Regions from separate parts of the Bacillus sp. YH3-2-B2 genome, predicted to be linked through region 3. Evidence: riboswitches for the same ligand, from Rfam matches in the RefSeq annotation. Region 3 holds a riboswitch; each other region holds the start of a gene.
The links. Region 3 has a riboswitch for S-adenosylmethionine ahead of mtnW (2,3-diketo-5-methylthiopentyl-1-phosphate enolase). Riboswitches for the same ligand answer to the same signal wherever they lie in the genome.
Positions count from the first base shown of each region.

Region 1 (2,267 bases), 150 kb from region 3:
TGTGCACGAGCTGGGTTTCCAGCGTCCAATTGTGATTACTCATATGACACGGCCCCCTCTTTTACTTGCTGTAATGCCTGCTTTACATCCCGCTTCAAATCTTCTGCATGTTCAATGCCCACTGAAAAACGCAGCAGGCGGTTGCAGACGCCGTTTGCGATACGGATATCTTCCGGAATGTCCATGTGCGTCTGTGTCGCGGGGTATGTAATAAAGCTTTCCACCCCGCCGAGACTTTCTGCGAAACAGATCGTTTTCAGCGCCTTTAAAAACGGATTGACCCATTCCTCTTTTTGCAGCCGGAAAGACAGCATCCCGCCTTTTCCGGGATATAACACGTCGGCGATTTCCTCTTCCTGTTCTAAAAATTCTGCAAGTTCACGGGCGTTTTCTTCATGACGGCGCATTCTGAGTCCGAGTGTTTTCATCCCTCTCATTAAAAGCCACGAATCAAACGGCGGGAGAACGGCGCCGATCGCATTTTGGTGATTAAACATGATGTCGCCGAGCTCTTCATCCTTAACGACAGCCAGACCGGCAAGGAGGTCATTGTGCCCCGCTAAATATTTTGTGGCGCTGTGAATGACGATGTCCGCTCCCAGTTCAAGCGGGCGCTGGAGCACCGGAGTATAAAACGTATTATCCACAATTAAAAGCAGGCCGGCTTCTTTCGTAATCCGGGCGATTTTTTCAATGTCCGCCTCCTGCATTAACGGGTTTGTCGGCGTTTCAACAAATACCGCTTTCGTGTTTTCCGTTATTTTGGAGCGTAAACAGTCTTCATCGCTGAAATCATCATAAATAAAGCTTAAGCCGTATTTTCTCCATTCGTTTTCAAACAAACGGTACGTGCCTCCGTATAAATCGGAGGATACAATCAATTCATCCCCGCTTTTAAATAAAGCCATAATGGTTTGAATGGCTGCCATTCCCGAGCTGAAAGCAAATCCTCTCGCACCGTTTTCCAACACGGCGATGGCGTCTTCGACGAGCTGGCGTGTCGGGTTTTTCGTGCGCACGTAATCAAAACCTGTAGATTCTCCTATTCCTCTATGGCGGTAAGCGGTGGACAGATAAATCGGCGGACTGACCGTTCCCGTTGCTTCTTCGCTTCTATTTCCAATTTGGGCTAATTTTGTTTCAACATGCTGCGTCATCAGTAAGCACCATCCTTTTTCAAAAATAAAAAAGCCCCCTCTTCATAAGAAGAAGGAGCTTTTCTCTTCCTCTTATCTTCCAAGCATGTGAATCGCTTGCTGGATTTAGCACCTTGGCACTTTGCCTTCCCGCGGCAAAGCAAACCGGTTGCTGAGGTTTCAAAGGGCCAGTCCCTCCACCTCTCGTGATAAGAATATTGTTTTGTATTTTCTGATTGTTCTATATTAACGCACTATAAAATGGATTTCAACAACTTTTTATTTATCTGAACTCTCGCAAGAAGTGCATCTGAAGAAAGAAATTTCTAATAATTCATGGTACAATAGGAAAAAACCATCAAGACAAGACGCGGCCTGGAGGAATGCGAAGTGGCATCAAAAAACGGAATCATTCATGAGAAAACACTTTTCTCCCATGAGCTTGAAGAGGAAATGACCGTTTTGGTCTATCTGCCCGCCACCTTCTCCCCCCTGTATAAATATCATACGGTCATCGCTCAGGACGGCCATGATTATTTCAGATTAGGGAGAATCGGGCGTCAGGCGGAAGAGCTTATGTCAAAAGGGGAAATTGACCGCTGCATCATTATCGGCGTCCCATATAAAAATGTGCGGGAGCGAAGAAACACATACCATCCCGAAGGCTCTAAGTTCGCCTCATATAAACGGTTTATCGCAAATGAGCTCGTTCCTTTTATCGACAAAGAATACCCGACTTATCAAGTCGGATACGGCCGCACCATGATCGGGGATTCCCTCGGCGGAACCGTCTCGCTCATGACGGCGATTGACTATCCGAACATGTTTGGAAACGTCATCATGCAGTCTCCGTATGTTGACGGGCACGTGCTGGATGCCGTCCGGCAGTCGGAGGATCTCAAACAGATTTCCGTTTATCATCAAATCGGAGAAAAAGAAACCGCCGTCCACACGACGGACGGCCAGGTGCTTGATTTCACCGCGCCGAACGAAGAGCTCAAACAGCTGCTGGAAAGCAAACAGTCTGAATACACGTATGAAACCTTTGACGGGGATCATAAATGGACATACTGGCAGCCGCTCATCACGCCGGCGCTGAAAAAAATGCTGTAACCATTCATTTAAGGAGGG
Region 1 covers NZ_JBSJQE010000001.1:286,328-288,594, reverse strand. The annotation lists gene metC (cystathionine beta-lyase) at 1-43, opposite strand, end outside; gene ACWJJX_RS01610 (methionine biosynthesis PLP-dependent protein) at 36-1,157, opposite strand; SAM riboswitch class I at 1,227-1,352, opposite strand; gene ACWJJX_RS01605 (esterase family protein) at 1,527-2,249, shown strand.
Region 1: linked by a shared signal. The riboswitch ahead of ACWJJX_RS01610 (methionine biosynthesis PLP-dependent protein) and the one ahead of mtnW (2,3-diketo-5-methylthiopentyl-1-phosphate enolase) in region 3 are both predicted to bind S-adenosylmethionine.

Region 2 (2,267 bases), on a different contig from region 3:
CAGTATATCCTGCTGCGGAAGCAGGAAGTTCATAATGGAAAATATTGATTTTTTCATTTCTCCGGCGTATTCGGTGCCGCCGATTAAAATGACGCGCTTTTCGAAAGAGACAATGATAAATGTTTCCGAATGCGTGCCGTCCGTCTCCGGGTCTGCTTTAAAATGCGGAGCTGAGAGAATGGTGAAAGGCTGCGCTTGCGGGTCTCTTTCATCCGTTTCCGGTCTGATAAACAGCTGGCGCGCGAATAAATTGTGCCACGCAAATTCATTTACGACCGTAATCGGCAGTCTGTATTTTTCATCCGCTCCCGCGAATCCTTCAAACACAAACAGTTCATCCCGCTGTTTTAAGTAGCTGACGACTTTGGCGTACAGCTTTTCAAACGCCTCTTCAGAAATGGGCTGATTCACCGCGCCCCAATCAATTTGATTTTCTGTGCTTTGTTCACGGACGATAAATTTATCTTTAGGTGACCGGCCTGTATATGCGCCGGTGGTGGCGCGTACGGCGCCCGTTGATGTCAGCGTTCCTTCATTTCGGCTGATTACTTTTTCGGTAAGTTTTGGAGCCGATAAATTATGATGCACATTCGGACTTGCAAGTAATGCTTGAAGATCTGCGGTTAAATCAACTAATTTCATAAAAACCTTCCTTTGCCGGTTTATTTGTATTTCGCTGAATGTGGAATTAGTATAACATATATCTGAAAATAGTCTATACTATTTGCGGTTTTTTGTTTGTGTTTTTCCATTGCTTCCCGAAATAAAGGCGCGCAATCGCTTTAATTCATATTGACACTTTCCGCCCTTTTACGATAAGATATTTCATTGAGCGGATACTCTTATCCCGAGCTGGCGGAGGGACAGGCCCGATGAAGCCCAGCAACCGGTTTCTCTGTAAAAAAGCAGGTGAAAACACTGTGGGAAACCAAGGTGCTAACCTGATGCAAGGTTTAATATTTTCCTTGAGCGATAAGAGTGAAAGGCACACAGACCAAACCCTTTCCTCGAGTGGAAAAGGTTTTTTTATTTCATAAAATATGCCAATTAACATTCTCTGATATAGTATGACATTGTATTAAGAGGGAGCGAGTTCCGTATCATATGAGAAGGTCTTGCAAAAGATCTTTTTTCAGGAGGAAAAGTGAATGAGTAAAAACCGTCGACTATTTACATCTGAATCTGTTACTGAGGGTCATCCGGACAAAATCTGTGACCAAATTTCTGACAGTATCTTAGATGAGATTTTAAAAAATGACCCGAACGCGCGCGTGGCCTGCGAAACATCTGTAACGACAGGACTTGTGCTGGTAAGCGGAGAGATTACTACATCAACATACGTTGACATTCCGAAAACAGTCCGTGAAACGATTAAAGAAATCGGCTACACACGCGCCAAATACGGATTTGATGCGGAGACTTGCGCTGTTTTAACATCAATTGATGAACAGTCTGCGGATATCGCAATGGGTGTCGATCAGGCTCTTGAAGCGCGTGAAGGCACAATGAGCGATGCTGAAATCGAAGCAATCGGAGCGGGAGACCAAGGCCTGATGTTCGGTTATGCGTGTAACGAAACGAAAGAGCTTATGCCGCTTCCGATCTCTTTGGCGCATAAATTAGCCCGCCGTTTGAGCGAAGTCCGCAAAGAAGACATTCTTCCGTACCTTCGCCCTGACGGCAAAACGCAAGTTACCGTTGAATATGATGAAAACAACAAGCCGGTCCGCATCGACGCGATCGTCATTTCAACTCAGCACCACCCGGAAATTACGCTTGAGCAGATTCAGCGCAATCTGAAAGAGCATGTCATTAACCCTGTTGTGCCTGAGGAACTGATCGATGAAGAAACAAAATACTTCATCAACCCTACGGGACGTTTCGTAATCGGCGGACCTCAAGGTGATGCGGGTCTTACCGGCCGTAAAATCATCGTTGACACATACGGCGGATATGCACGTCACGGCGGCGGCGCATTCTCCGGTAAGGATGCGACGAAGGTAGACCGTTCTGCGGCATACGCTGCGAGATACGTAGCGAAAAACATCGTGGCAGCAGGTCTTGCTGATTCTTGTGAAGTGCAGCTTGCATACGCGATCGGCGTGGCACAGCCTGTTTCTATTTCCATCAATACATTTGATACAGGAAAAGCTTCTGAAGAAAAACTGATCGAAGTCGTACGGAATAACTTCGACCTGAGACCTGCCGGCATTATTAAAATGCTTGATCTGCGCCGCCCGATCTATAAGCAGACAGCTGCTTACGGC
Region 2 covers NZ_JBSJQE010000008.1:23,417-25,683, forward strand. The annotation lists gene pckA (phosphoenolpyruvate carboxykinase (ATP)) at 1-642, opposite strand, end outside; SAM riboswitch class I at 840-979, shown strand; gene metK (methionine adenosyltransferase) at 1,149-2,267, shown strand, end outside.
Region 2: linked by a shared signal. The riboswitch ahead of metK (methionine adenosyltransferase) and the one ahead of mtnW (2,3-diketo-5-methylthiopentyl-1-phosphate enolase) in region 3 are both predicted to bind S-adenosylmethionine.

Region 3 (2,267 bases):
TGCCGCTGACGGAAGAAAGAGGGTTTCTCCCTGATTACAGCGTAATTCCTGAAAAGGTGCGGAGCGAGGCGAAGCTGCTGTATCTCAATTATCCGAATAATCCGACCGGTGCTGTGGCGACAGAGGCGTTTTTTGAGGAGACGGTCGGTTTTGCGGAACAAAACGGCATTTGTGTCGTTCATGATTTCGCGTACGGAGCCGTCGGTTTTGACGGGCATAAACCGCTGAGCTTTTTGCAGACGGAAGGCGCAAAGGAGACGGGAATCGAAATCTATACCTTGTCCAAAACGTATAATATGGCGGGCTGGCGGGTCGGATTTGCCGTCGGAAACGCTTCTGTTATCGAAGCGATCAACCTTTATCAGGATCATATGTTTGTCAGCCTGTTTCCCGCGGCGCAGCAGGCGGCCGCAGCCGCTCTTTTAGCGGATCAGGCATGCGTCGCAGCGCAAAATGACAGATATGAATCGAGACGCAATGCATGGATTGAAGCCTGCCGCGGTATCGGCTGGGATGTGACGGCTCCGGCGGGCTCCTTTTTTGCATGGCTCCCTGTGCCCGACGGTTATACGTCACAGTCGTTTTCAGATCTGCTGCTCGAGAAAGCGGATGTCGCCGTCGCTGCCGGAAACGGGTTCGGAAAATGGGGGGAAGGCTATATAAGAGTCGGTCTTCTGACAAGTGAAGAAAGACTTAAAGAAGCTGCGGAACGGATCGGGAAACTGAATCTTTTCACCTGAAAAAGCATTGACATATCAGGATAACAATGCGATAATTCAAAATACTTTATAAAATCATTATTCTTATCAAGAGCAGGCAGAGGGACGAGCCCGATGAAGCCCGGCAACCGACTGATAAAGCACGGTGCTAATTCTTGCAGCAGGAGCTGAGAGATAAGATTCGGACATAACACGAAGCCTCTTTCTGCTCATACGGAAGAGGTTTTTTTATGTTTTGTGAAAGAAAGAGAGGCGTTCACGCATGAGCGAAGTATTGGCAACATATCTTCTGACAGACACAACGGACAGTGAAAAGCGGGCGGAACAGATTGCGGCGGGGCTGACGGTAGGCTCCTGGACTGACCTGCCCCTGGTGAAGCAGGAACAGCTCAGAAAACATAAAGGCCGGGTCGTAAAAGTTGAGGAGAAAGAAGGAACCTCAGAAAACGAAACACAATCCGTCATCACCATCGCCTATCCTGAGGCGAACTTTTCAAGAGATATTCCGGCCGTCCTGACGACGGTATTCGGAAAGCTGTCACTGGACGGAAAAATAAAATTGACTGATCTTGAATTTTCCGAAGGGTTTAAACGCTCCCTTCCCGGGCCGAAATTCGGTATATACGGCATCCGCAAACTGCTGGGCGAATTTGAAAGACCGCTTCTGATGAGCATATTTAAAGGCGTGATCGGACGGGATCTCGCCGACATTAAAGAGCAGCTCAGACAGTTGGCGCTCGGCGGCGTGGATCTGATTAAAGATGACGAAATTTTCTTTGAAAATGAACTGGCTCCGTTTGAAACCCGCATTATCGCAGGAAAACAAGTCCTGAAGGAAACCCGGGAGGAGACGGGGCATAAAACGCTGTATGCCGTAAACCTTACGGGAAGGACCGCTGAACTGCGGGATAAAGCGAGGCGCGCGGCAGAACTCGGGGCGGACGCGCTTTTATTGAATGTGTTCGCTTACGGTTTAGATGTGATGCAGAGCCTTGCCGAAGACAGGGAAATCCCGCTTCCGATCATGGCGCATCCGGCAGTCAGCGGCGCGTTCACATCATCTCCCGTTTACGGCTTGTCGCATGCGCTTTTGCTCGGCAAGCTGAACCGCTATTGCGGCGCTGATTTCAGCTTATTTCCGTCACCTTACGGATCCGTTGCTCTTCCGAAGGAGTCCGCGCTTGCAATCCATGATGAATGTGTAAAAGACGATGTCTTTCATCCGTCGTTTGCCGTCCCGTCAGCAGGCATTCACCCCGGTATGGTGCCATTGTTGATGCGCGATTTCGGCATCGATCACATCATCAATGCCGGCGGTGGCATTCACGGCCATCCGAAAGGAGCCGAGGGCGGCGGAAAAGCGTTCCGCGCCATCATTGATGCGGTGCTTGAAGCGCAGCCGATTGAAGAAAAAGCCGCGTCGTGCAAAGATCTTCAGCTCGCATTAGACAAATGGGGAAGGGTGGAAGCCGTATGACCCGCACACCGCTGATTATTTGTGATTTCGACGGCACGGTCACCGTGAACGACAACATTGTCAGCATGATG
Region 3 covers NZ_JBSJQE010000001.1:435,446-437,712, forward strand. The annotation lists gene ACWJJX_RS02405 (aminotransferase class I/II-fold pyridoxal phosphate-dependent enzyme) at 1-740, shown strand, start outside; SAM riboswitch class I at 801-900, shown strand; gene mtnW (2,3-diketo-5-methylthiopentyl-1-phosphate enolase) at 982-2,196, shown strand; gene mtnX (2-hydroxy-3-keto-5-methylthiopentenyl-1-phosphate phosphatase) at 2,193-2,267, shown strand, end outside.